Regions from separate parts of the Nocardia sp. NPDC101769 genome, predicted to be linked through region 1. Evidence: riboswitches for the same ligand, from Rfam matches in the RefSeq annotation. Region 1 holds a riboswitch; each other region holds the start of a gene.
The links. Region 1 has a riboswitch for S-adenosylmethionine ahead of ACIRRA_RS27135 (rhodanese-like domain-containing protein). Riboswitches for the same ligand answer to the same signal wherever they lie in the genome.
Positions count from the first base shown of each region.

Region 2: linked by a shared signal. The riboswitch ahead of ACIRRA_RS06590 (amino acid ABC transporter permease) and the one ahead of ACIRRA_RS27135 (rhodanese-like domain-containing protein) in region 1 are both predicted to bind S-adenosylmethionine.
Region 3: linked by a shared signal. The riboswitch ahead of ACIRRA_RS02845 (aminotransferase class V-fold PLP-dependent enzyme) and the one ahead of ACIRRA_RS27135 (rhodanese-like domain-containing protein) in region 1 are both predicted to bind S-adenosylmethionine.
Region 4: linked by a shared signal. The riboswitch ahead of ACIRRA_RS32785 (ABC transporter substrate-binding protein) and the one ahead of ACIRRA_RS27135 (rhodanese-like domain-containing protein) in region 1 are both predicted to bind S-adenosylmethionine.

Region 1 covers NZ_JBIWMX010000019.1:86,309-93,216, forward strand. The annotation lists gene fgd (glucose-6-phosphate dehydrogenase (coenzyme-F420)) at 1-414, opposite strand, end outside; gene ACIRRA_RS27115 (HAD-IIA family hydrolase) at 713-1,471, shown strand; gene ACIRRA_RS27120 (MarR family winged helix-turn-helix transcriptional regulator) at 1,473-1,934, opposite strand; gene ACIRRA_RS27125 (type 1 glutamine amidotransferase family protein) at 1,931-2,572, opposite strand; gene ACIRRA_RS27130 (O-succinylhomoserine sulfhydrylase) at 2,699-3,913, opposite strand; gene ACIRRA_RS27135 (rhodanese-like domain-containing protein) at 3,948-4,370, opposite strand; SAM riboswitch class IV at 4,385-4,500, opposite strand; gene ACIRRA_RS27140 (hypothetical protein) at 4,563-5,009, opposite strand; gene ACIRRA_RS27145 (FAD-dependent oxidoreductase) at 5,297-6,688, shown strand; gene ACIRRA_RS27150 (amidohydrolase family protein) at 6,780-6,908, shown strand, end outside.
Region 2 covers NZ_JBIWMX010000003.1:137,009-143,916, forward strand. The annotation lists gene ACIRRA_RS06575 (GNAT family N-acetyltransferase) at 1-155, opposite strand, end outside; gene ACIRRA_RS06580 (ABC transporter substrate-binding protein) at 152-1,129, opposite strand; gene ACIRRA_RS06585 (amino acid ABC transporter ATP-binding protein) at 1,158-1,922, opposite strand; gene ACIRRA_RS06590 (amino acid ABC transporter permease) at 1,919-2,815, opposite strand; SAM riboswitch class I at 2,824-2,916, opposite strand; gene ACIRRA_RS06595 (flavin reductase family protein) at 3,019-3,567, opposite strand; gene ACIRRA_RS06600 (hypothetical protein) at 3,708-4,409, opposite strand; gene ACIRRA_RS06605 (hypothetical protein) at 4,597-5,298, opposite strand; gene ACIRRA_RS06610 (hypothetical protein) at 5,455-6,150, opposite strand; gene ACIRRA_RS06615 (HhH-GPD-type base excision DNA repair protein) at 6,267-6,845, opposite strand.
Region 3 covers NZ_JBIWMX010000001.1:670,525-677,432, reverse strand. The annotation lists gene ACIRRA_RS02875 (diacylglycerol kinase) at 1-68, opposite strand, end outside; gene ACIRRA_RS02870 (SDR family oxidoreductase) at 94-882, opposite strand; gene ACIRRA_RS02865 (TetR family transcriptional regulator) at 1,033-1,662, shown strand; gene ACIRRA_RS02860 (hypothetical protein) at 1,732-2,316, opposite strand; gene ACIRRA_RS02855 (DUF2752 domain-containing protein) at 2,444-2,896, shown strand; gene ACIRRA_RS02850 (hypothetical protein) at 2,915-3,103, shown strand; gene ACIRRA_RS02845 (aminotransferase class V-fold PLP-dependent enzyme) at 3,120-4,433, opposite strand; SAM riboswitch class IV at 4,489-4,602, opposite strand; partial or broken gene ACIRRA_RS02840 (class I SAM-dependent methyltransferase) at 4,975-5,247, opposite strand; gene ACIRRA_RS02835 (MarR family winged helix-turn-helix transcriptional regulator) at 5,302-5,763, shown strand; gene ACIRRA_RS02830 (heme oxygenase (biliverdin-producing)) at 5,930-6,589, shown strand; gene ACIRRA_RS02825 (LysE family translocator) at 6,743-6,908, shown strand, end outside.
Region 4 covers NZ_JBIWMX010000026.1:127,315-134,222, forward strand. The annotation lists gene ACIRRA_RS32770 (ABC transporter ATP-binding protein) at 1-129, opposite strand, end outside; gene ACIRRA_RS32775 (ABC transporter ATP-binding protein) at 122-991, opposite strand; gene ACIRRA_RS32780 (ABC transporter permease) at 972-2,807, opposite strand; gene ACIRRA_RS32785 (ABC transporter substrate-binding protein) at 2,808-3,968, opposite strand; SAM riboswitch class IV at 4,131-4,246, opposite strand; gene ACIRRA_RS32790 (TIGR00725 family protein) at 4,338-4,820, shown strand; gene ACIRRA_RS32795 (HAD family hydrolase) at 4,873-5,511, opposite strand; gene ACIRRA_RS32800 (GNAT family N-acetyltransferase) at 5,770-6,618, shown strand; gene ACIRRA_RS32805 (MarR family winged helix-turn-helix transcriptional regulator) at 6,639-6,908, opposite strand, start outside.

The DNA of each region.
Region 1 (6,908 bases):
CAGGTCCACCGACTCGCGCAGCCGCGCGAAACGTTCTTTGAACTCCGGCCATTCGCCCTGGAAGCCGGTGGCGATCTCGTTCAACGCCTCACCCGAGCCGACGCCGAGCATGATGCGATCCGGGTACAGGCAGCCCATGGTGGCGAAGGCCTGCGCGATGACCGCAGGGTTGTAGCGGAAGGTCGGGGTCAGCACCGAGGTGCCGAGCTGAATGCGCTTGGTGCGCTCGCCCACCGCGGCCAGGAAGGCCAGCGAGAACGGGGCATGCCCGCCATTGTGCCGCCACGGCTGGAAATGGTCGGAGACGGTGGCACTGTCGAGGCCGTGCGCCTCCGCCTCCACCGCGAGCTCCACCAGTTCGCGCGGGCCGAACTGTTCCGCGGACGCCTTGTAACCGAGCTTGAGGTCTTTCACCTGGGCACTCCTGTCGCCTTGCTGCGCTCGAGCTGTGCGGGCCAACCTCCCGCACGACCGCCGCGACACCGGGCATCGCGAACGGTCTTACCTCGCACGATAGGTCAGCGGTGAAACGCGGTGCGGCAGGGGTCACACCCAAGGGATCGAACCCCGGGTAGGCGGACGGTATTCCGGGCATGAAACCGGTCGGACGGGTATCCAGAGCAGGAATATATGAGCGTTCGGTCCCGGGATAGCGGAGAATGTGCGCGTGACCAACTCGAGCGCTGAACCGATCCTCTCCTATCTGACCGACATGGACGGCGTCCTCGTGCACGAGAATCACATGGTGCCCGGGGCCGATCAGTTCCTCGCCGAACTGCGCGACAACGACATTCCGTTCCTGGTGCTCACCAATAATTCGATCTACACCGCGCGCGATCTACAGGCCCGGCTAAAGCACACCGGCCTCGATATTCCGGCCGAATCCATCTGGACCTCCGCGCTGGCCACCGCGACCTTCCTCAAGGACCAGCGGCCCGACGGCACCGCCTACGTGGTCGGCGAATCCGGCCTCACCACCGCGCTGCACGAAATCGGTTACGTCCTTACCGATTCCGACCCGGACTACGTGGTGCTCGGCGAAACCCGCACCTACTCTTTCGAAGCCATCACCACCGCCATCCGGCTCATCGCCGCGGGTGCCCGCTTCATCGCCACCAACCCCGACGCCACCGGACCCTCCCGCGAGGGCATCCTCCCGGCCACCGGCTCGGTCGCGGCCCTCATCACGCAGGCCACCGGCAAGAAGCCGTACTACGTGGGCAAGCCCAACCCGCTGATGATGCGCTCGGCGCTGCGCCGCCTCGGCGCGCACTCGCAGTCCACCGTCATGATCGGCGACCGGATGGACACCGACGTCATCGCGGGCCTGGAGGCGGGCATGCGGACCATCCTGGTCACCACCGGCATCTCCACCCCGGCCCTGGTCGAGCAGTTCCCGTACCGCCCGACCACCATCCTGCCCTCGGTGGCCGCCCTGGTCGGCAAGACCAAGGACCCGTTCGCGCTGTAAGTCAGGCCACGCCCGTCGCGTCGCCCTCGAGCGCGTCGAGGGCGGCCGACAGGGTCGTCAGCGCGTCCACGATGTGGGCGAGCTGCTCGATACCCAGATGCGCGACAAGCCGTTTCGCCATGGCCGCGTGCTGCGGGTCGATCCGCCGCACCGCGTCGTGACCCGCCTCGGTAATGGCCACCAGCTTCGCGCGCCGGTGCGCCGGATTGGGGCGGTATTCCACGAATCCCTTGTCCGCCAGCACATCCGCGATGCGCTGCACACTCTGGCGGGTGATACCCATTTCGCGGGCGATACCGGCCACCGGAAGCGGTTCGTGCAGAATCGCGCCGAGCACCTGCCACCACGCGACCGTGATCCCGGACGGTTTGGCCAATTCCTCTGCGATCGAGAGGAATTGGCCGTTCAGCTTGAACGACGTGACGGCCGCGGCCCCGAACAGCTGCTGCGCGGTGCGCGTCATCGCGCGGCCGCCGCGCGCTGCTGCTCGTACTCGAACAAAGCGTAGAAGCCTGCGGGATCATTGTTTCCGTACAGCTGGTACCAGGACTCCAGCACCTGCGGCTCGTAGATGCCGAGGCGCGCGAAGATCTCACGGGCGAAATCGACCGGTCGGGTGCCGGTCGCGGTGATCAGGTCACCGTCGGTGACGGCGGTCGCCTGAACGTAGTGCTCGCCGCCCGAATATCCGGAGTAGGCAAGATATCCCGCGTCATTGCTGGTGTGCGACCGATCGTCGAGCAGCCCCTCCTGCGCCAGCCCGAAGGTCGCGCCGCAGATCGCCGCCACCGGCACCCCGGCGGCCAGAAACTCCCGGGCCCTGCTCGCGAAGGCCGTCAGCACCTCGGGACGCTGCCCGGTTTCGAGTCCCGGCAGGATCAGCATGGCGCTGTCGGCGGGCTTCAGATCATCGAGAACGAGATCGGGCAGGACCCGCATGCCGCCCATCGACGTGATCGGCTCGGCGCCGAGGGCGACCGTCTTCACCTGCCAGGTTCCCGGCTCGCGGTGCCAGAGTTCGCGATTGATGTGCGCGATCGCATGCCCGGCCTCCCAGTCCGAGAAGCTGTCGTACACGGCCATGTGGACTGTTTTCATCATGACAGCATGCTGTCATGTTTGACAGCATGCTGTCAAACATGATTCTCAGCGGCCTCCCCCGTCGACCCCTGAACACGAAAAGGGCCGGAACCCAGTGGGTTCCGGCCCTCTCGAATACTCGTCGGATCAGCTCAGCGCCTGGTCCAGATCATCGAGGAGGTCCTCCACATCCTCGAGCCCGATGGAGATGCGGAGCACGCCATCGGTAATCCCCACGGCCGCACGGCCTTCCGGTCCCATCGCCCGGTGGGTGGTGGTGGCCGGATGGGTGATCAGCGTCTTCGCATCGCCGAGGTTGTTGGAGATGTCGACGATGCGCAGCCGGTTGAGCACCTCGAAAGCCCGCTTCTTGGCCTCGTTCTCCTGGGCCTTCAGCTCGAAGGTGATCACCGTGCCGCCGCCGGACATCTGACGCTTGGCCAGCTCGTACTGCGGGTGCGAGGACAGGAACGGGTACTTCACCCAAGCCACCGCGGGATGGGTCTCCAGGAACCCGGCGATCTTCAGCGCGGAGTCCACCGACTGGCGCAGGCGCAGTGGCATGGTCTCCAGGCCCTTGAGCAGGGTCCACGCATTGAAGGGGCTCAGCGCCGGACCGGTGTGACGCATCAGGTTCTTCACCGGGCCGTCGATGTAGTCCCGCGGTCCGAGGATCGCGCCGCCGAGTACCCGGCCCTGGCCGTCGATGTGCTTGGTGCCCGAGTACACGGTGATGTCCGCGCCCAGGTCGAAGCCGCGCTGCAGCAGCGGGGTGGCGAAGACGTTGTCCAGCACCACCTTCGCGCCCGCCGCGTGCGCGAGATCGGAGACCGCGCGCACATCGGTGAGGGTCTGCATGGGGTTGGAGGGGGTCTCGAAGAAGACGGCCCGGGTCGGCACCGACAGCGCCTGCTCCCACTGGTCCAGGTCCTCGCCGTCGACGAAGACGGTCTCCACGCCCCAGCGCGGCAGGATCTCGTTGGCCACCACGAAGCAGGAGCCGAACAGGCTGCGCGCCGCCACCAGTCGGTCACCCGCCGAGAGCAGCGCGCCCAGGGCGGTGAAGACCGCGGACATGCCGGAGGCGGTCGCGAAACAGGCTTCCGCGCCGTCGATCAGGCGCAGCCGCTCCTCGAACATGGCGACCGTCGGGTTGCCGTAGCGGGAGTAGACGAAGTGCTCGATATCGCCGGTGAAGGACGCCTCGGCCGCCTCGGCGCTCTCGTAGACGAAACCCGAATTGAGGAACAGCGCCTCGGAGGTCTCGTCGAAGCCGGAGCGCCGGGTGCCGCCGCGCACGGCCTGCGTGGCGGGGCCGACGCCCTCGGGGAGCGGTTTGTCGAAGGAACCACCGGTGATCATGACTGCCTCCCTGCGATCCGGCCGGACACGAAACTCATGACTGACGCCAGGGCAGGCCGTCGGCGCGCCAGCCGGTGCCGCCGCGATGCCCCTGACCGTCGAGCGCACCCTCGAAGCCGTCGACCACATTGAAGGACGGGGCGATGCCGAGGGTGGTGGCGGCGGTGGCCGCGCCGATGGAGCGCTGGCCGGAGCGGCAGATGAAGATGACCGGAGCGGCCGAGTCCTGGCCGCGATCGCCGAGCGCCTGCTTCAGCTGGTCGGTGAAGCGGGTATTGGGCGTGCCGGAGACGTCCACCCACTCGATCAGCGCGGTCGGCCGGCCGATGCCGCTGGTGTCGGGCACCCCGACGAACCGCCACTCGGCCTCGGTGCGCACGTCCACCAGCACCGCATCGGGGTTGTCGCGCAACAGTTCCCACGCCTGCTTCGGCGTGATGTCACCCGCGTAGCTCACTTGTACCTCCTGTGAATCCGCACTTGCCGCACCGCTGTCCGATGCGAGGCCAGGTCGTCACCCGGAGCACCCCACCGCGGAGGAGGGTTGCCGACCAGCCAGCCGGGGCTTGACGCTGGTACTCATGACCTGAGTCGAGACTGCCGAAAAAACGGCCCCACTGTCAAACCCCGGCCGAGACTTCGGCCGTTGTCACGAATTGCAGACCAACCAGCGGGAATTCTCCCGGGTGAAGCGCCAGGTCGAGGTGGATTGAGCGCCGGAGACGGTGAAAGTGACCTGCGCCGTGGCCTTCTCGCCGTCGACGGCCGGGTCGGAGAGCTTGTCGAACGTGATGGTCCTCCCGGTCGCGGCGGCGATCTTCAGCGGCGAGGCGTTCTCGTCGAATCCCTTGCAGGACAGGGTCGGATCGTACTTGCCGGTCTCGCTACGGGACTTGATGAAGTTGCCCGCCGCCACCGAGAGCCGATCGGAATCTGTGACATTCTTCTCAACCGGCGAGACCAGCGTCGCGATCACGATGCCCAGGATCACGATCGCGATGACGCCCGCCGCGACCAGGAACGGCCACATGCTCCGGGCCTCGTCCTGGTCGATCGGAACCGATGTCTCCTCGACTGTCTCCTCGGCGTCGCTCATGGGTAGATCATGCCTGGTCGCCGCCGTCCGCCTGCCACGGCATTCCCATAGTCAGGGCCTCGGCGTTCCCACAGTTCACGGCCCTGCGCGCGAAGGGCCCCGTGCGCCATCGATAGAATCAGCAGAATTTCCGCCCCAGGCGCGGGAATAGCAAGACTACGCAGCAACGCTGCAGCGTCGGGGGCCAACGGCGGCCACCGAAGCCAGGGCGTCAACTTAGCCTAAGCTAAGAACGACGGCTGAGTTTTGACGACAAGTTAGTTTCGACCCAAAGGGTGCGCCGAAGAATGACCGAACAGAGTGCAGCGACCCGCCCGCTACGCATTGCGATCGTGGGCGCGGGCCCGGCCGGTATTTACGCCGCCGATGCCTTGATGAAGTCCGATGCCGAGGTGAGCATCGACCTCTACGAACGCATGCCCGCGCCCTTCGGCCTCATCCGCTACGGCGTCGCGCCCGACCACCCGCGCATCAAGGGCATCATCACCGCCCTGCACAAGGTCCTCGACAAGCCGCAGGTCCGCCTGCTCGGCAATATCGACTACGGCGTCGACATCACCCTCGAGGACCTGCGTCAGTTCTACGACGCGGTCATCTTCTCCACCGGCGCCAACGCCGACCGCGCCCTCGAGGTGCCCGGCATCGACCTCGACGGCTCCTACGGCGCCGCCGACTTCGTGTCCTGGTACGACGGCCACCCGGACGTGCCGCGCAGCTGGCCGCTGGACGCGGAGAAGGTCGCCGTCCTCGGTGTCGGCAACGTCGCCCTCGACGTGGCCCGCGTACTCGCCAAGACCGGCGACGAACTGCTGCCCACCGAGATCCCGCCGAACGTCTACGAGGGGCTGCAGGACAACAAGGCCCTCGAGGTCCACGTCTTCGGCCGCCGCGGACCCGCGCAGGCCAAGTTCACCCCGCTCGAACTGCGCGAACTCGACCACTCCCCGACCATCGAGGTCATCGTCGACCCCGAGGACATCGACTACGACGAGGGCTCCGAGGCCGCGCGCCGCCACTCCAAGCAGGTCGACATGATCTGCAATACGTTGGAGCAGTGGGCCATCCGCGACGTCGGCGACCGCCCGCACAAGCTGTTCCTGCACTTCTTCGAGAACCCGTCCGAGATCCTCGGCACGGACGGCAAGGTCGTGGGCCTGCGCACCGAGCGCACCCAGCTGGACGGCACCGGAAACTGCAAGGGCACCGGCGAATTCAAGGACTGGGACATCCAGGCCGTGTACCGCGCGGTCGGCTACCTGTCGCAGAACATCCCGCTGCTGCCCTTCGACGACCAGGCCGGCACCGTGCCCAACGAGGCCGGTCGCGTGCTCGTCGACGAGGATGCCGACGGCGCGGCTCGCTACATGCCCGCTACCTATGTGACCGGCTGGATCAAGCGCGGCCCGGTCGGCCTCATCGGCCACACCAAGGGCGACGCCAACGAGACCATCGCCTGCCTGCTCGACGACGCCGCGAACTTCACCCCGGCCGCGAAGCCGGAGCTGGAAGCGGTCACCGAGTTCCTCGAGGGCAAGGGCATCCCGTTCACCACCTGGGCCGGCTGGTACCGCCTCGACGCGCACGAGCGCGCCCTGGGCGAGCCGCAGGGCCGCGAGCGGGTCAAGGTCGTCGAGCGCGACGAGATGCTCGCCGCCTCCGAACCCGACAAGGTTTCCTGACCGGCTCCGGGCAAGATGTCCTGACCAGCGCCAATCCGCCTGCCGGACAAGGTTGTCCACACATGTCACCGTTCTGAGGCATGCTGATCACGTGTTCGATGCCCATCTCCACATCTTCGATCCGCGGTTCCCGCTGGTCGAGAACGAGGGCTACCTGCCCGACCCGTACACCATCGCCGCTTATCGCAAGCGCATGTCCCGCTTCGATATCGACGGTGGC
Region 2 (6,908 bases), on a different contig from region 1:
GCGAAATGACTGGCCGAATAGCCGGTCAGATCCGCGTGCACCTCACCCGGGGTGCGGCCGTAGCGGCTGCTGTATTCGATGGCCAGCTCCGCCAGCAGCGGCGCGGCCAGCGGATCGTGCTGTGCGACGTGGAATACGGTGCGCGACACGCTCATCCCTTCTTCTTGGGTAGTCCGGGCGGATTGATCCGCGCCTGCGACACGGCTTCGCCGCCCAGGCCCCACCGGTCCAGTACCTGCTTGTAGGTGCCGTGGTCGATGGCGTACTGGATGGCCTGCTGCACGGGCCCGACCAGCCCGTTGTCCTTGCGCGTCAGCGCCGCGATCTCGGCCTGCAGCGCGTCGCCCGCGCCGGACCAGGTGGTTAGGACCTTGTTGCCGGTCGTCGACGCGTGGTACTGCGCCGACGGGTTGGGCCCCACGTAACCGTCGATGCGGCCGGAGGACAGCGCCAGGTAGTAGTCGGCGGGCTGCTGGTAGTAGGCGAGCTCCAGCCCGGGCAGGCCCTCGGCCACGTTCCGGTCGTTCCAGGCGACCAGCAGCTGCTCCTGATTGGTGCCGGAGGCGACGCCGATCTTCTTGCCCGCCAGCGATTTCCGATCCTGATAGGTCCAGGTCGAATCCTTGGGCACCTCCAGGGCGATATTGTCCTTGCGGTAGGTGGCGAAGTCGTACTTCTCCTTGCGCTCCTCGGTGACCGTGGCATTGCTGACGAACAGGTCGGCCTCGCCGGAGTCGATCTTCACGAAGTTCTGCGCCCAGTCCCCGTTCCGGCGGTCCACCTTCAGACCGAGAATGTCGGCGATCAGCTCCGCGACATCCACTTCGGAACCGATGACGGTGCGATCGTCGGTGGCGTAGAAGCCCAGCGGCGGGGTCGCGCCGATGGTGCCGGTCACCACCAGCGTGCCGCGGTCGCGAATGGCCTGCGGGACCTGCGCGGCAATCGAATCCACCTTGTCGGCGTGAATGCGCCCCTTCTGCTCCGGTGACAGGTCGTACGTCAGGCCGTTCACGCTGCGCGTGTCGCTGACGCCGCCATCACCCTTGCCACAGCCGCCCACCAACAGACTCAGCAGGGTGACGGCGATCAAGGCGCTGATCCGTCTGCGACGGCTCGCCAGAGACATGGGCTTTTCCTTACCTGGTGAGAACACGTCAGAGGACGTGCGCGAGAAAGGCTTTGGTGCGTGGGTGCGAAGGGTTGTCCAGCACCCGCGCGGGCGGACCATGCTCGACGATGCGGCCGGCGTCCATCAGCACCACGGTGTCGGCGACCTCGCGGGCGAAACCGATCTCGTGGGTGACGATCACCAAGGTCGAACCGCCGCGCGCCAGATCCTTGATGACATCGAGGACTTCACCGACCAGCTCGGGATCCAGCGCGGAGGTGGGCTCGTCGAACAGCACCACCTCCGGCCGCAGGGCCAGCGCCCGCGCAATGGCCACGCGCTGCTGCTGCCCACCCGACAACCGGCTCGGATACTCGTCCGCCTTGTCCGCCAGTCCGACCCGCGCCAGCAGCTCCAGCGCCTCGGCGTTCACCTCGGCCTTGGCGCGGCGCTGCGCGGCCACCGGCGCGAGCGCCACATTCTCCCGAACCGTCAGATGCGGAAAGAGATTGAAGTTCTGGAACACGAATCCGATGCGCGCCCGCTGCCGCAGAATCTCGCGCTCGTGCAACTCGTGCAGCTTGCCGCCCCTGCGCCGGTAGCCGACCAGCTCGCCGCCGACCCGCACGGTGCCGCCGTCCACCTGCTCGAGATGGTTGATGGTGCGCAGCAGCGTCGACTTGCCCGAACCCGACGGGCCCAGGATCACCGTCACCTCGCCGGGACGTACCGCCAAGTCGATACCGGAGAGCACTTCATTGCGGCCGAATGACTTTCGGATGCCGCGCAATTCGATCGCGAACTCGGTCACCGACGATCACCGGCCTTCGAACGACGCCCCTTCGAGAAATGCCGCTCGATATAGAACTGGATGACGCTCAGCACGCTGGTCAGCAGGATGTACCAGACCGTGGCCACCATGAGCAGCGGCACCACCCGGCCATTGCGGCCATAGATGACCTGCACCTGATAGAACAGCTCGGCAATCGCCATGGTCGACACGATCGAGGTGCCCTTGAAAAGGCTGATCACCTCATTGGCGGCGTTCGGGAGAATTCCGCGCATAGCCTGGGGCGCGACAATCGTGAAGAACTGCCGACGCCACGGCAGGCCCAGCGACCGGGCCGCCTCCCACTGACCCTCGTCCACCGAGATGATCCCGGCCCGGATGATCTCCGCCGAATACGCGGCCTGATGCAGCGCCAAACCGATGACGGCCGCGGTGAATCCGCTGATCACGCCATTGGTCTGGAACCGCGCGAACTCCGGCCCGAACGGAATGCCCAGCGACAGCGACTTGTACAGGTAGGCCAGATTGAACCAGAACAGCAGCTGCACGATCAGCGGGATCGAGCGGAAAGCCCAGACATAGGTCCACGAGATCGCCTGCAGCACCGGGTTCTTCGACAACCGGCCCACAGCCAGCCAGACACCGAGGAAGAAGCCCAGCAGGGTGCCCCAGAAGGTCAGCTCCAGCGTCACCTTCAAAGCCGACAACACCGACTTCGCGGTGACATATTGCGCGAAGGTTCCCCAGTCCCAGCCCGGATTGGTGATCAGCCCGTGCCCGAACTGCGCGACCAGTACCAGTGCGATCGCCGCGGTGACCCAGCGCCACGGGTGTCGGGCGCGGACGACCGGCAGATCCCCGTCGTGGTGTTCGGCTTCGGGCTCCGTCTGTGTGGGCGCCGCCAGCGTACTCATGGATTCGTCCTCCATCGGTCCCGGCGGAAGCACCCGCACCACGTGCGCGGGGGTTGCTGCGATGTCTTCGAGCCGGGTCTCTCGATCGCTCTGGATGGTGTAGACGACACTACGAATTCCGGCTGCGTATGTCGCCGATCAGGATCAACGTGAATTCAATTGCATGACAGCCATTTTCCTGAATTCCGGTGGAAACGGGGAGATCAGCCCGCGGCCTCGTCGCGCTCCGGGGCCGGGTCGTAGAGGGCGCGGAAACCGCTGCGGTGGAAGACCAGCGGCTCGGAATCGGGGTGGGTGCCGAGCCGGTGCACCCGCAGCAATACCACCGCGTGATCACCGGCCGGAACCTGCTCGTGCACCGACGTTTCCAGCCACGCCGTGGCCCCGGCGACGAACGCCGCGTTCCCGTTCCCGGCATGCAGGTCGACATTGCGGAAGCGGTCCCCGCGCCGCGAGCTCAGCCCACGCGCCGCCGGCTCCTGCTCGCTGCTGAGCAGGCTCAGGCCCAAACGGCTCGCCTGCTGCAACCGCGGCCAGGTCTCCGACGAATACTGAATGCAGATCGACACCAGCGGCGGGTCCAGGGAGACCGGCACGAAGGTGCTCGCCACCAGGCCATACGGTGTCCCGCCAATGCGTGCGCACACGGCCACCACCCCGCTGGGGAAGTGCGAAAAGGTCCGCCGCAGATCGGTCCCGTCGACCGGAGTGAGCGCGTCGGCCGCGCCGTGAATCGAGGTCAGCTCGCCCATTACCCCACTCCAGCACCGGCGCACGCGCCGCGACAGGATTGCATTCACCTCGATTGCAAGTCGGCGGCCGCGATCCTATTGCGGGACAATGCGAAACCCCGCCCGGCAGGCACCGGACGGGGTCGAGATCCTCGCGATTGTTACTTCGGCGCCTCGATGTGCGGCTGGTTGATGGTGACGAAGTAGTTGTAGGCGGCGGCAATGGCGACCGGCGCGGTCACGAAGACCTGGCCGGCCAGGGTGCCCAGGAAGCCCACGGTGCTGGCGCCGATCAGGCAGCCGGCCACCGGGCCGGCGCCGAACATGGTGGCCAGCGGAGCGGTCGCAGCGGCGAAGACGACACCACCGATGACGCAGCCGAGAGCCGCGCCACCGATACCACCGACCACAGTGCCGATGGTGGCACCGGTGGCGATGGTGTCTTTCATGCGGTTCCAGGCGGCCTGCTCACGGTCGTAGTCCGACTTCCACGGGGCCTGGTCCTCGTAGGGCAGGTTGATCGGCTTGTAGACCGCGTGATCCATGTCGTACTGCGGGGTAATGGTGGCGGTGTGGGGGTCACTGATCTGCGCGGCGATCGGGAACTCAAAGTCGTCCACCCGGAACGACAGCGGCATACCGGCCACGACGGTGCCGTTGGCTGCCTCGAGCTTCAGGTTGCCGTTCTCCACGACCAGCGAGCCGCCATCGGTGTGCAAGATGCTGCTGGTGTCGGTCCGGGTGACGGCGTAGTTGATGGCGCCGTTGTCATCGGCAGCCGGAGCGGCGTTCACGGTCCCGGCGGTGACGCCCAGGGTGGCGGCCACCAATGCCGCGGTAGCGGCGAAATTCTTGAAGCACATTTCTTTTCGTTTCCTCATCGGGCAGTCCGCAGGAATGGACCGCATGATCGAAACGGGCCGACCCGAACGAAGTATGTATCCGTGGTGCTGAGCCGGTGAACAGTTGAAATGGACAGCCCGTTCGGCCATATGGCCGAACGGGCTGTCCTGATGAGGTGGTTGCTGATGCCTATAGAGTCCCTCGCTCTTACTTCGCCGGGGTAGCGATGTGCGGCTGGTTGATGGTGGTGAAGTACTGAATCGCCGCGGCGATGGCCACCGGAGCGGTGATGAACAGCTGGCCCGCGATGGTGCCTAGGAAGCCGATGGTGCTGGCGCCGATCAGGCAGCCGGCCAGCGGGCCGGCACCGAACATGGTGGCCAGCGGAGCCGTCGCAGCGGCGAAGACGACACCACCGATGGCGCAACCGACCGCGGCGGCACCGATACCACCGACCACGGCCGCGACGGTAGCGCCGAGGGAGATGGTGTCCTTCATACGGTTCCAGGCAGCCAGCTCACGGTCGTAGTCCGACTTCCACGGGGCCTGGTCCTCGTAGGGCAGAGCGACCGGCTTGTAGACCGCATGGTCCATGTCGTACTGCGGGGTCAGGGTCGCGGTGCGGTCCGAGATCTCCGCGGCGATCGGGAACTCGAAGTCATCCACCCGGAACGACAACGGCATACCCGCCACGACGGTGCCGTTGGCGGCCTTGATCTCGAAGATGCCGTTCTCGACAACAAGGGAGCCGGCGTCGGTGCGGATGACGCTGTTGGTCTCGGAGGTGGTGGCGGTGTAGTTGATCGCGCCGTTGTCGGACGCGGCCGGGGCGGCGTTGACGGTACCGACGGTGATGCCCAGGGCAGCGATAACCAGTGCGGAGCTCGCTGCGAATTTCTTGAGACGCATGTATTCGGGAATTCCTCTTCAGACGATCAGATGCGCCCCAGGGGACAGTGTCAGGTGTACCCCCGGGACGCAGTGATCGAATCCAGCCTGGTCGAACGCAATGTGGCATGGCGGTTCCAAGACGATGAACCTTTGCCCAGCGGTTGCTGAAACTGCCTACTTGGCAGGCGTGAAAGGCTGATTGATAGTCGTGAAGTATTGCACCGCAGCGGCAATCGCGACCGGAGCGGTCACGAACACCTGACCGGCGATGGTGCCCAGGAAGCCGACGGTGGAAGCACCGACGAGGCAACCCGCCACCGGGCCGACACCGAACATGGTGGCCAGCGGAGCCGTCGCCGCGGCGAAGACGACGCCACCGATGACGCAGCCGAGCGCGGCGCCGCCCAGACCACCGACCAGTGTGCCGACGGCTGCGCCGAGGCTGATGGTGTCGCGCAGCCGGTTCCACGCGGCCTGCTCACGGTCGTACTGAGTCTTCCACGGGGCCTGATCCTCGTACGGAAGCGCGACCGGCTTGTACGCCGCGTGCGCCTCGTCGAACTGCGGGGTCAGCGTGGCACTGCGGTCCTTGATCTCGGCCGCGATCGGGAACTCGAATTCGTCGACACGGAACTTCAATTCCGTGCCCGCTACGGTGGTTCCATCGGCCGCTTTGATCTTCAGCGCGCCGTCCTCGATCACCAGCGAACCAGCGTCGGTCCGGATGATCGCACCGGTGTCGGTGGCCTGGTTGGTGTAATTGATGACATCGGCGTCGGCCGAGGCAGGACCGGCGTACGCGGTTCCGGCCGTCACGCCCGTCGCTGCGATCGTCAATGCCGCGATCCCGGCGAATTTCCTCATCTTCATTCTGGTACTGCTTCCCACTGCCGCGAACTGAACTGTCGGCGGCAAGCATCAAGCAACCTCCAAGCTTTCTGGAGGTTAAAAACCAGCTTGATTCGATCCGAGTGAACCGGACCGAGTTACTTTGCCTTGGCGGCTGCCTTCGCCTGTTTCTTGAATTCCCGTACCTGCGTGAGGGATTCGGCGTCGGTGACATCGGCGACCGAGCGGCGGGAACCGTCCTCACCGTACGCGCCCGCGGCCTCGCGCCAACCCTTGGCGGTCAGACCGCCCTGTTTACCCAGGAGCGCCAGGAAGATCCGGGCCTTCTGATCTCCGAAACCCGGCAGCTTCTTCAGCCGCTTCAGGATTTCCTTGCCATCCGGATCACCCTCGGTCCACAGCGCCGCGGTCGTGCCGTCATAGTTCTCCACAATGAATCGAGCCAGCTCCTGCACGCGCCGGCCCATGGACCGGCCGTAGCGGTGGATGGCCGGCGGGGTCGCGGCCAGCTCCTCGAATTCCTCGGGATCGGCGGCGGCGATCTTGTGGACATCGAACCCGCCCATGCGATCGGCGAGTTTCCACGGGCCGCGGAATGCGTGCTCCATCGGAAACTGCTGATCCAGCATCATTCCGACCAACAGGGCGAAATCATCGGTCGAAAGCAGCTCGTCGGCATCGGATTCCTGCGCAATACACAGCGTGCGGCTCACCATGCATCGATCATCCCATTCATTCCGGGTCGCGGTGACGCGGGTCACGCTGCGCCCGCCGAAGGA
Region 3 (6,908 bases), on a different contig from region 1:
GCGATGATGGAGCGCAGGGTACGGCGGCCGACATTGCCGGTGCTCCACTGGACTACGCGGTATTTCATGGGAAAACTCCTGCGGCGCGGCGGATTACAGGTCGGGGATGGGGAGGTCCAGGTTGGGTGCGGCGATGCCGCCGTCCACCTCGAGCACCTTGCCGGTGATGTAGCCGCCCGCGCGGGAGCTCAGGTACACGATCGCGGCGGCGATCTCCCAGGGCTCGCCGAGCCGGTGCAGCGGGGTGGCGTCCTCCATCTGCTTCTTGATCTCCGGTTGCTGCGCAACGACTTCCAGAGCGGAGGTGAGCACCGAGCCGACCGCGATGGCGTTCACCCGGATGCGGGGGGACAGGTCGGCGGCGGCCAGCCGGGTCCAGTGCGCGAGGGCGGCCTTGGCGGTGCCGTAGGCGAGGAAGCCGCGGCCGGGGGAGCGGCCCATCATCGAGGAAATATTGACGACCGAGCCGCCGTCGTTCTTCAGCATGTGCGGCACCGCGGCCTGGGTGAGGGCGTGCGCGGTGGAGACATTGAAACGGAATGCCTCCTCGAGGAATTCGGGGGTGGTGGTGAGGAAGGTATTGGGCATGGTGCCGCCGACATTGTTGACCACGATGTCGATGCGGCCGAGTTCGGCGGCGGCGGTTTCGGCCAGCGCGGTGACGGCGGAAAGATCCGACAGGTCCGCGGGGACCGTGATGGCGCGGCGGCCGAGCGCGTGGATCTTGCCCGCCACCTCGTCGAGCTGGGCGGCGGTGCGGGCCGAGATGGCCACGTCCGCACCGGCTTCGGCGAGGGCGAGCGCGGTCGCGGCGCCGATGCCGCGGCCCGCGCCGGTCACGACGGCGACGCGGCCGTCCAGTCGGAAGGTGTCCAGGATCATCGCGAATTCAGTCCCTTCTGGGGGTGATGACAGTCACAAGCAGCCTTAAGCATTTGTTCTTAATCGTCAAGGACAAGTTCTTTATCCGCTGGTGAACGGCTATGGTGCAGACTGTGGCAAGGATCGACAGGTGGCAGTGATGGTGTCCGAATGGCAGTGACAGAAGCGCGCGAGCGCATCATTCTCGCGGCGGAACAGCTGATCGCCGAGCGTGGGCAGGCGGTGCCGCTGCGCGATATCGCGGCGGCCGCGGGACAGCGGAACAACTCGGCGATCCAATACCACTTCGGCTCCCGCGACGGGCTCATCGAGGCCGTGGTCGAACACCGGCTGGCCACCCTGGAGGTGCGGCGGCTGGAACTGCTGGCCGAACAGGCCGGAACGGGCGCGACCGGCGTGCACGACCTGCTGGAGGCACTGGTGATTCCCATGCTCGAGCTGAGCGACCGGCACGGCATCAATCACTACGCGCGGTTCCTCGAACAGATCCACACCCATCGGGCCGTCACCGACGTGGCCAATCTGGAATCCGCGCGGCGCACATCGGTGCGGGTGATCATGCAGCAGCTGGACCGGGAACTCACCGACCTGCCGAAACCGTTGCGGCTGAGGCGGTTACGCGCATTGCCGACCGTGCTGTTCGCATTGCTGGCCGACCACGAGCGGGCCGTGGAGGCCGGACGGGTGGCCTCCGGGGACGTGGCGGCGTGGGGGGAGATCGTGGATATGCTCGCAGGGGTGCTTACCGCGCCGGTGGTGGAGCGCGCGCCGATTCGCTGACATCGGAACGCGAACGGCCCGCCCCGGATCGAATCCGGTACGGGCCGTTCGGAAACCGAGCGCGGTGAACTAGCGCTGGTGGGTCTGCGGGTAGTTCGGCGGCTGCTGGTAGCTGCCCTGCTGCGGCCGGCCCGGCTGCTGGTAGCCGCCGGACGGTGGCGGGTAGCCCTGCGGCGCATACGGATTCGACGGCTGCGGGGTATAGCCGGGCTGGTTCGGCGCGGGGTAGCCCTGCTGGGGTTGCGGAGCCGGATAGCCCTGCGGCGCGAACCCCTGGGCTCCGCCCGGCGCGACGTAGCCCGGCGCGGCCGGACCACTCGGCGGCAGGTAGCCCTGATCGGGCGCGCCGGTCGGCGGCGGGAAGGAGCCGACCGGTGCCGGGTAGCCGTGGACCGGGGTGTTCGCCCGGTCGTAGGGGCTCGACGCCGGTGTGTACGCGGGTGCGTACATGGGCGGGGCGGCCTGCTCGTTCTCCCGCTTCTTCTTGAGCGCGAACCAGACGCCGCCGCTGATGAGAATGACGGCCAGCAGGCCGATGAGGCCGAACGCCCGGTCGACGAGGTTGACGCTGACTCTGATGGCAATGATCACGACGATGGCGCCGGCCACGGCGATCGCGCCGCGTGCCCTGCCGCCACCTTGTGGCTGTGACATGATTGGAATTCCCCCGAACTCGAAAACGATTGCCGGGGCAGCATACCCAAGCACGCTCGACTTCTCCCGGGTGCGAAGTTCGGTGCGACCTGGCAGGGCGGTGGCGGTGCGGCTACCGTTGATGGTCGTGGACACCACGGCAGCAGCAGTCATGGAAACGCCCGCCCGGCCGCGGTGGCTCGGCGTCGGGCTACCGCTGCTGACCGGTGGGGCGGTGGCCGGCGGGCTGGCGCTGCTGCACTTCCGGGATCCGCATGTGCAGGGGGCCTACGGGGTATGCCCGTTCTACGAACTGACCGGATACTGGTGCCCCGGCTGCGGAGGGTTGCGCGGGCTGCACAACCTCACCGATGGCCGGATCCTCGACGCCATCCACAGCAATGTGCTGCTGCTCCCGTTGACACTGGGCTTCATCGCCTGGTGGGGCGCCTGGGTGGTGCGCGGCTGGCGGGGCAATCCGGTGCCGCCGCGACTACCGCAGGTGCTGCCCCGGTACGCGGTGTGGGTGGCCCTGGCATTTCTCCTGGTCTTCACGGTTGTGCGGAACACACCGTGGGGTAGTTGGATCGCCCCCGTTTAGGCGGAGCATGCTCAGGGTATGAGCGATTCGCTGAAGGAACGTGTGCGGCAGAAGCTGATCCGGCAGCTCGAGGAGGATGGGCCGCCGGACCCCGATCAGGAGGACACCCGGCAGCTCTCCGTCCAGGACGACCTCGATGCGCTCGACGCGGTGGCCGAGGACGATCCACTCGTCGAAGTGCTCGCGGCCCGCTACATGGTGCCCTGACCGGTTCCCGGCCGGTTCAGAAACCGCAGGCAGCCCCGCCCTCGGCCGAACTGCCGAAGGGCCGGGTCTCGGGGACCGGGTTCCAATGTCCTTCGGTGCGAGCGTAATTCCAGGCCGGGCCGTGCGCCACCAGGGTCGCGATGGCGTCGACGAGGCGGTCGACGTCGGCGGCGGTGGTACCCAGGCCGATGCTGGCGCGCAGGGCGGCATCGACACCGAGACGGGACAGCAGCGGGTGGGCGCAGAAGCGGCCGTCGCGTACCCCGATGCCGTGCTCGGCGGAGAGGTAGGCGGCCACCTGGCCGGGCTCGAAGCCGTCGACGGTGAAGGCGACAATGCCGACCGCGTCGGTGCTGTCGCGCCAGATCCGCAGGAAGTTCACGCCCGGAACGGTTTTCAGGCCGTAGCGCAGGCGGTGGGTGAGGTACTGCTCATGCTCGATCACGGTGGTCTCGTCCAGCTCGGCGAGCGCGTCGCAGGCCGCGGCCAGCGCGGCCACACCCAGTACGTTCGGGGAGCCGGCCTCGTGGCGCTGCGGGGCGGGGGCCCATTCGACGCTGTCGGTGCTCACCGAGCGCACCGCGCCGCCGCCCGCCAGGTAGGGCGCGGCCGCGTCCAGCCAGTCCCGGCGGCCGACCAGCACGCCCGCGCCGAACGGGGCGTAGGTCTTGTGGCCGGAGAAGGCCAGGTAGTCGATGCCGGTGGTGCGCAGGTCGATTCGGCGATGCGGGGCGAGCTGGGCGGCGTCCACCAGGATGCGGGTGCCGCACTGGTGGGCGGTCCAGGCCAGCCGCTCCAGGGGCAGCAGTTCGCCGGTCACATTGGAGGCGCCCGTAACCGCCAGCAGCGCAGCGGGTTTCGAGCACAGCTCGGCGACCAGGCGCTGGATGGTCTCCTCGATGGTGTCCTCGACCGGAACCACCCGGCGGCCGCGCCGGGTCCAGGGCAGCAGGTTGGCGTGGTGCTCGACGTCCAGCACCACGGTGTCCCCGGGCACGCAGGCGGCGAGCAGGTTCAGTGAGTCCGTGGTGTTGCGGGTGAAGACCACCACCTGATCGTCGGCCGCGTTCAGGAAACGGGCGACCGAACTTCGGGCCGACTCGTAGCAGTCGGTGGAGACCCGGGAGGCGTAACCCGCGCCACGGTGCACGCTGGCGTAGTAGGGCAGCAGGTCCGTGACCCGGTCGGTGACCTGCCGCAATGCGGGTGCGCTGGCAGCGTAGTCGAAGTTGGCGTAGCCGGCCGTCCCGCCCTGGACCAGCGGAACCCGCAGGTCACAGCCGGAGACGGAGGCGAGGGCGGCACATGTCCGGTTGGCGAAAGCAGTCATCACGAAGTCCCGTCGGGTCCATGGACACGCGATCGGAAAACCGGAATCGATCGAGAGCCCGCGCTTGCCGCGCCCGGTCGGGCGTCGGCCCGGTCGTCACCCGGAGCACCCCACCGCGGCGGAGGGTTGCCGACCAGCAAGCCGGGGCTCCACGCTGGTACTCATGACCTGATTGCAGAGATTGGCAGACGCGTCGCGGGCTTGTCAACCTTGACCGGCTCGGCGTGGCGGGGTCGGACCTTCTCGGCCCAGACGCATCGTTCGAGGTCCGGAACCCGCTCGCCACCCCGGCCGACGGGCATGAGAAAGCGTTCGGTGTATTCCGCGCCGCCGACCTGTTCGAGCTCGCGCCAGCCGTATTCGGCGAGCAGTCCGGCCACCGCGCCGGGGTGCCGGCCGAAGCGCCAGATACCGTGCCCGGCAACGAATCTGCGGTAGGCGGACTCGCATCCGTCGAGGTTCGAACCGTCGAGAAAGTCCTGCCGGATGTAGCGGCCAGGCGGCAGGCGCGGGTGTCGAGGCCCGCGCCGAGCACGACCAGGGCTTCGGCGCCGTCGCGGAGGACGGCCGCGGTCCGCTCGTCGAAGTACCGCTTGCGGCAGGCCAGGCTGTTCCAGATGCCGGGATCCTGCCTGTTCATCGCCTCGCGCAGCCAGCGCCGGGTGCGTGGTCGGCGCACCGGCGGGCGCAGCCCGGCGGGCAGCATGCGGATGGCGAGATCGTCTGTGAGCAAACGATTTTCCGTGGGTTCGGCGTTCTCGGTCGCGGCGATGAGGATGGGGGCCAGGGAGGTGCCGGCGGTTTTGTCGGCCATGATGGCGCTACTCTTTCTGCATCCGACAAGTATCTGAATAAGAACAGTAGTTGCATGGATGCAGATAAATATACGCCGCTGTCACAGGGCAGCGCCGCCTTTCGTGAGTACCTGACCGCGCAGGCCGTGGTCGCCCACGTCACCGCGCAGGCGCTCGGGCTCGGCCCGACCGACTTCTTCGGGCTGAACCTGATCGCGCTGGCCGGATCCATGACCGCGGGTGAGCTGGCCGATCGGACCGGGCTGTCCACCGGCGCGGTCACCCGGCTCGTGGACCGGCTCGAGCGCGCCGGATATGTCCGGCGGGTGCCCGATCCGGCCGATCGGCGGAAGGTGGTGATCGAACCCGCGCCGGATCCGGACGGCCGGATCGACGCCGTTCTAGCGCCGCAGCGGACGCGGATGGCGGAGATGTTCGCCGATTACGGGCCGCAGCAGCTCGAGGTGCTGTTCGACTACTTCGCCCGGGCCGCCACCGCACTGCGGGAGACCGCGCACCAGCTGCAACGGCCCTGAGCGCATGTGGCGAACGGCACACCTGTTTCGGAAAAATCGTCCGAAAGTTGGATCGGGTGGGCCGCAAAGTTCGAATCGCGCGATCGTTGCTGGGGCGTATGGTTCGGAGTCGAGGTTAGGGTAGCCAAAGTGGGGTGCCCCCGACTTGACCACGAGGAGCCCGACCATGTTGGAGACCAGCACCCCGTTCTCGACGCTCATTCGCACCGCGACCGAGCAGCAGCACAACGAGGCGGAGCACTCCACGTTCATGCGCGACATGCTCGGCGGGCAGCTCGGGGTTGAGGCCTTCTACCGGTACACCGCCCAGCTCTGGTTCGTCTACGCCGCCCTCGAAAAGCACTCCGCCGCACTGGCTTCCGATCCGGTTGCGGGTCCGTTCGTCAAGCCCGAACTGGCGCGGCTGGCCTCGCTGGAGGCCGATCTGGCCCACCTCGGCGGCGCGAACTGGCGCGATGAACTGACCGCACTGCCCGCCACCGCCTCCTACGCCGCCCGCATCGAGGAGTGCGCGGGTGATTGGCCGGCCGGGTACGTCGTCCACCACTACACTCGCTACCTGGGCGATCTCTCCGGCGGCCAGGTCATTCGCGGGACCGCCGAGAAGCTGTGGAACCTGCCCAAGAAGGGCGACGGCGTGCGGTTCTACGTCTTCGAGGACATCGCCAACCCGGCCGCGTTCAAGCGCGACTATCGCGCGGCCCTCGACCAGCTTCCCCTCGACGGCCCCGAGGTCGATCGCGTACTCGACGAGGCGCGACTGGCGTTCACGATGAACACCGATCTGTTCCGTGAGCTGGGTGCGGAATTCAGCGCGCGGAACTGAAACTCGCAACCCTGAAGGTCGCCGACCCCCGTTGATCGACAGGGGCGGCGACCTTCGTCATTCCCGCGCCGCGTCGCCGGCCCTGTTCGTCGGGGGGCAGGGTCAGCGATCTCACCCTTGCGCCCGCTGCGGTGATGGGTTGCCATGGAGGGCATGAGTTTTCCGCTGCTACTGAGTTTCGTGGGGTTGTGTGTGCTGCTCGCACTCACGCCGGGGCCGGATACCTTTCTGGTACTGCGATTCTCGATGACCGGATCGCGACCCGGAATCGCGGCCGCGGTGGGCTCGGCGTTCGGCGGGATCGTATGGGCCACCGTGG
Region 4 (6,908 bases), on a different contig from region 1:
CAACAGCGAGACGATCTCGCCGGGCCGCACCCGCAGGGAGACCTCGTCGAGGGCCCGGGACGAGCCGTAGTGCACCACCACCCGGTCGAATTCGAGGATCGGCGTGGCGTTCTCGTCGAACTCAGACATCCGCGCCGACCTTGCCGCCGGCCCGGCTGCGCCCGAGGTAGGCCTCGATGACGCGCGGATCCGCCAGCACCTCGGCGGGCGTGCCCTGGGCGATGATGCGCCCCTCGTCGAGCACGAGTACCCGGTCGGACAGTTCGTGGACCAGGTCCATCTTGTGTTCGACCAGCAGCACCGTCTGGCCCTGGGCCTTCAATTCGGCCAGCTGTCTGCCGATTTCGGCGGTCTCGGTCTGGTTCATGCCGGCGGCGGGCTCGTCGAGGAGCAGCAGGCCGGGTTCCGCGGCGAGCGCCCGCGCGATCTCGGTGCGGCGGCGATTGGCGTAGGACAGCGTGTAGGTCGGATGGTCGGCGCGCGGCACCAGACGTTCGGAGAACCGCGCGAGCTGGGCGTCGATGCGTGCGGCCGACGCCCGCCGCTCGGCCCGCGCCGCCGGTGTCGGCACCAGCGCCACTGCCAGCTCGGCGAGCAGCGAAATCCATTTCAGCACCGGCACATTCGCCAGCATGCGCAGTGGCCGCGCGGCGCGCAGCGTGGGCTGCAGGCCCACATCGACGTTCTCGCGGACGGTCATATTGCCGAACACGCGGCCGTTCTGGAAGGTCCGTGCGATCCCCGCCGCGGCAGCCGCCTCCGGGCGACCGGGGCGAATCCTGGTGCCGTGCACCAGGACTGCCCCGGCATCCGGCTTCAGCACACCGGAGATCAGATTGACCGTCGTCGACTTCCCGGACCCGTTGGGCCCGATGATCGAGACGAATTCACCGGGCGCGATGGAGAATTCGACCAAATCCACGGCCCGCACACCGCCGAACGAGCGTCGCAGACCGGTGACCGTGAGCACATCAGGCGTTGACCGGGACACGATTCCTCCTCACCAGAACTCCCTGCGGCCGGAACCGCACCACCAGCAGCAATATCAAGCCGTACAACACGATTCGCCACGATGGCGCCAGCCGCAGCAGCTCCGGCACCCCGATCAGCACCACCGCGCCCAGCACCGCGCCGTACGGCGAGGCGGTGCCGCCCAGCACCAGGATGGTCACCACCAGCAGCGACATGGGCAGGTTGAAGACCGTCGGGTCGATGTAGGAGTACTGGTGGGCCAGCAGCGCGCCGCCGATGCCGGAGAAGAACGCCGCCACCGCGAAGGCCAGCGCCTTGTAGTCGCGCACCGGCACCCCCGCCGAGCGGGCGGCCACCTCGTCGGCTCCGATGGCCCGGATGGCGATCCCCAGCCGGGACCGCTGCACGCCGACGATGACCGCCAGCACGATGGCCAGCACCACCAGCTCCAGCCGGAAAATCTGGGTGTGCGTGGTGAATTCGTATCCGAACAGGCTGGGCGCGGGGATCCCGAAGATACCGTAGCTGCCGCGCGTCACCGGCTCCCAGTTGCGGATGATCGCCACCGTCACGATGCCGATGCCCAGCGTCGCGATGGCCACATAGTGCCCGCCCAGCCGCCACAGCGGCGCGGCCAGCACCGACGAGGCCACGGCCGCGACGAGGCCCGCGGCCACGATGGCGGGCAGGAAGGCCCAGCCGTGCGACACCGTCAGCACCGCGGAGGTGTACGCGCCGATGGCGATGGGACCCGCCTGCCCGATGGCCAGCTGTCCCGCCGACCCGGCCACCAGCGTCATGGAGACCGCGATGATGGCGTAGGCCAGGATCTGGGTGCCCACCGAGATGCCGTAGTCGTCCGCGATCAGCGGAATCGCCACGCCCGCAACGGCGAACGCGATCAGCGCATGCCACCAGCGCACCCGTGGTTCCCGCCCCGACCCGAGGAAGGTGCCGGTCATGGGCTCGTATTCGATAGCGGGCGGCCGGGCGAGCAGGCCGCCGGGCCGCAGCACCAGGAAGAGCACCAGCAGGCCGAAGGTGATCAGATCCCGATAGCCGTCACCGAACCAGTAGATGCCGAACGCCTCCACCAGCCCGAGCACGAAACCGCCGAGGACCGCGCCCGGAATCGACCCCAGCCCGCCGATGGTGGCGGCCACGAACCCGGTCATGCCGACGATGCCGCCGCTGGTCGGCGAGATGTTCGAGTTGTAGAGGCCGACGAAGACGCCTGCCAGCCCACCCAGTCCGGAGGCGATGGCGAAGGCCAGCGACTGCACCCGGCCCACGCCGATGCCCATCTGTGCGGCGGCGTCCGGGTCCTGCGCGGTGGCGCGAATGGCCAGGCCGTGGCGGCTGTAGCGCAGGAAGGCCCAGAGTCCCGCCATCACCGTGAGGGTGAGGGCGAACATGACCACATCGGAGGTGCCGAACCGCACCCCGCCGACCCGGAAGTTGTTGGTGGGCAATACCTGTGGGAAGGGCCGGGTGTCGGGCCCGAACACCAGGGCGACCACGTTCTCGATGATCAGCCCGACCGCCACCGTCGCCAGCAGCGCGGCGATGGCCGGGGCTCGCCGCAGCGGCCGCACCGCCAGGATGTCGATGGCGACACCGACCAGCGCCGTCGCCGCCACCACGATGACCAGCGCGGCCCACCAGGGCACGCCGTGCTGGGCGATCAGCCACCAGCCCAGCACCGAACCGAACGCGAAGATCGAGCCGTGTGCGAAGTTGATGACATTGCCGACCCCGAAGATGAGGGTGATGCCCACGGCGATGAGCGCGTACGCATTACCGTGCACCAGACCCGCGATGAGCGTGTCCAACATCTATTTGGCGCTTCCGACCGGCACGAATTTGCCGCTGCGCAGCTCCAGCTCGATCGGCTTCACGCCGCTGGGCCGCCGCGTCTGCTGATCGAATACGAAGGTGCCCAGGCCGATTCCGTCGAAGTCCTTGATCTCACGCAGGCCCTTCAGCACGCCCTCTCGGGTGGCGCCGCCGGTCTTGGCGGCCTTCACCAGCACATTCAGCGCGTCGTAGGCGTAGACGTTGAAATCGCCGGGGTCGGTGTCGAACTTGGCGCGGAACTTGGTGACGAAGCTCTGGATCTTCGGGCTCGGATCCGACGGCGTGAAGACACCGTTGACGATGTCGCCCTCGGCCGCCGCGCCCGCCAGATCGATGAACTGCGGGGTGTTCTGGCCGGCGAAGAGCTGCCCGGTGAACCCGACATCACGCAGCTGCTTGACCACCAGCGCGCCGTCCGGGCCGTAGCCGAGGTGCACGAAGGCGTCCGCGTTGGCGTCGCGGCCCTTGATCAGCACCGGCCGGAAGTCCTGCGAATCCGGCAGGATGGCCGAGGAGTAGGCGATCTCGATGCCCTTCTCCTTGGCGAACTGCTCGAAGAATTTGAAAGCCTGCTTGCCCCAGTCGGTTTCGAGGTAGACGACGGAGACCTTCTTCGCCTTCGACCGCACCCACTCGGCATTGCGCTCCATGTACACATCCAGCGTGATGGAGGGGCTCCACGAGTAGTCGCCTGCCTTGGTGAAATCCACCGAGGAGTTGGTGAACCCGTACTGCACCAGCTTGCCGCGGTTGTACACCGGCGAGGCCGCGATGGAGGCGGGCGAGGAGAAGTCGCCGAGCTCGGCAATGATGGACTTGTCGCCCACGAACTTGGTGGCGATCGGCACCGTCTGCTTCGGATCCGACTGCGAATCCTCCCATTTCAGCGCGACCTTCTTGCCGTCGATCCCGCCCGCCGCATTGATCTCGTCCAGGGCCAGGTCGAAGCCCTGCTGCCAGAGCCGCCCGTACTCGGCCGACCCGCCCGTCTTCGGGCCCGACACCCCGAAATACACGGTGTCCGACTTGCCGTCCGACGACCCGTTCCCGCACGCCGACAAGAGCCCCGCCACCACGGTCGCCGCCGCCACACCCACCAACACCCGGAATCCACGCGACCCGGACCAGTTCCTGCTCATTACTACCTCTGTACTCGCGCACCGACACCTCGTCGGGGCATAGGGACTCGACCGCGACCGCGAAGGCGTACGGTGCGGGAAAGAGAATCGCCCGCATGGAATTCGGGCGCTGGACCTCAGCCGTTGGCCGGGCGGCATCCAGACATGGACCTGTGCTCCTTCGACTAGCGCTTGCGGGCCCGCGTGGACACCGCCTGGTCGTCACCCGGGGCACCCCACCGCCGCGCGAGGGTTGCCGATCAGCGAGCCGGGGCTCGAACATGCTGATACTCGTGACCGTGGGTAGAACGGTAGCCGCGGCCACCGCACGCTGACACCATTCGAATCACCCTGATGCCAACGACCCATCCACCGACGAGAGGAAAGCCCTTGCCACCCCTGCAAATTGCCGTCTGCGGCCCCAGCACCTGTACCGGCACCGAGTCCGCCGCCGCCCGCGAGGTGGGCCGCCTCCTCGCCGCGGCGGGTGCGACCGTGCTGTGCGGCGGCGGCTCGGGTGTGATGACCGCCGTCGCCGAGGGCGCCTCCAGCGCAGGCGGACTCGTCCTCGGCATCCGCCCCGACAGCAACCGTGACGCGGCCTGCCCCGGCCTGTCCGCGGCGATCTATACGAATATGGGCGAGGCCCGCAATGCCATCCTGGTGGCCTCGGCCGACGCGGTTATCGTCGTCGGCGGCTCGTGGGGCACCCTGTCCGAGCTGGCGCTGGCGCACCACCGCGGCATTCCCGTCGTCTCACTGCACGGCTGGCAGGTACGCGACGCCGACGGCTACGCGGTCGACGCCTCGATCCCCGCCCTCGACCCCGCCCACGCCGTGGCCCTCGCGCTCGCCCCGCCGATCTATCCGTGAACGCGTGAACCGCGCCCGGCCGGTGCGCCGAGAACGGTTGCGAATCAACCGGTTACGCGGCGAGGTGGGCGGCCAGCCAGACCGGGAACTCGGTCAGATCGCCGAGCACCACATCCGCGCCCGCGGCCGACAGCTCCTCGGCCGCATAGGGCCCGGTGGTCACCGCCACCGACACCGCGTCGGCCACCTTGGCCGCCCGCACGTCGCCGAGATGATCCCCCACATAGATCGAGGCCCCACGCTCCCGCAGCACCTCGCCCTTCTCCTCCGCCCAGGCCCCGCCGACCAATTCGTCGACCGCCAGCCCGAGATGATCGAGATGCAACTGCGCGTGCGGCCCGTTCTTCGCCGTGATCACCAGCACCCGCCCACCGGCCCGATGCACCGCCGCCAGCGCATCGACCACCCCCGGCAGATGCTCCGACGCGTGCACCGCCAGATCCGGATACAACTCCCGGTACATCGCGACGATCCCGGGCACCTCGTGCTCCGGAAACCACTGCGCCGCCTCGTGGGCCAGCGGCGGCCCGAGCCGTGACACCACCAATTCCGAATCGATCGCCACCCCGGTCCTCGCGGCCACCGCATCCCACACCGCCGCAATCCCCGGCCGCGAATCGATCAGCGTCATATCCAGGTCGAACCCGACCACCAGCCCACCGGCGACTGCACCCGAACGATCAACACGCATCCCCAGACCCTACGACCCACCCCCACCGCACCCGACCACCGTCGCACCCACTCAGGACCGTGCGCGGCGCGATACCCACCGGCCGGGCCGAACCCGAACGGTGAAGCCCGGCCGCTGAGGAGGTCCGCACCACCCGCGCTTCCCTGCGCTGCGGCATTTCGGGGATCCGGCAGGCTGTGTCGTGACGACCTGGGCCGCAGGCTCGGCCGGACGGAAATTCGCGGGCATGTCCATGCGGCCCGAATTAGGCTCGGGCGCATGCCGAGCGATCAGGGAACGCTTTTCTGTGGGACGGAGCTGGCGGCGCGGATCGAGCGGGTCGAAGCGGAGTTCATTGCGAAGGGCAGTGCGGCGGCCGCGGACCGGCTGGGAGTCGATGCGGGGTTCGTACTACCGGTGGCGGGCGGGGTGGCGTCCTTCGCCGAGGAGGGGTCGCCGCTGAACAAGGTGGCCGGGCTCGGATTCGCGGGGAGGCCCGAGGCGTCGGAACTCGACGAGATCGAGCGGTCGTTCGCGGCACGGAAGACGCCGGTGCAGGCCGAGTTCTCGCAGCTCGGCGATCCGGGTGTCGGCGAACTCCTCACCGGGCGCGGGTATCGACTGGTGTCGTTCGAGAACGTGCTCGGGCTCGAGCTCGGCGGCGAATGTGCCGCGGTGGTCGCCGACGGTGTCGACGTGAAGCCCAGTGGCGAGGACGAGTTCGACACCTGGCTGGCGGTGGTCGCGGAGGGTTTCGCGCATCCCGATACCCAGGGTGTGGCGTCGCACGAGGAATTTCCGGCCGACGTCATCGCCCGGGCCCTGCGGGATCTCACCGGTGCCGCGGGGATGCGGCGATATCTGGCCCGGCGTGACGGGCGGGTGGCGGGCGGGGCGAGCCTGCGCATGTCCCAGGGCGTCGCCCAACTGACCGGCGCGGCAACCGATCCCGCGCATCGGCGGCACGGGGTGCAGTCGTCGCTGCTGTCGGTGCGCCTCGCCGAGGCGACCGCGGCGGGCTGCGATATCGCGGTGGTGACCACCCAGCCCGGCTCGAAGTCCCAGCAGAATGTGCAACGGCTGGGCTTCGGGCTGCTCTACACGCGGGCGATCCTGGTCAAGCCCTGATCAGCCCGGTCATGTCCTGATCAGCCCGGCAGCCGGTGTGCGGCAATCGGTTTCAGGTGTTCGCGCAGCAGGTCGCCATCGTCGCCGAAGAGCTGGGCGTCGGTGTCGACGGCGGTCTGCACGCCCTGGCTCACCAGTCCCCGTCCGGCGGAGGTCAATTCGATGCGCAGGACCCGGGCGTCGGCCGGATCGGCGCGGCGGAGGAGCAGACCGCGCTCCTCCAGCCCCCGAATCACCTTGGACGCCATCATCCGATCCGAGCCGGACATGTCGGCCACCTGCTGCTGGGT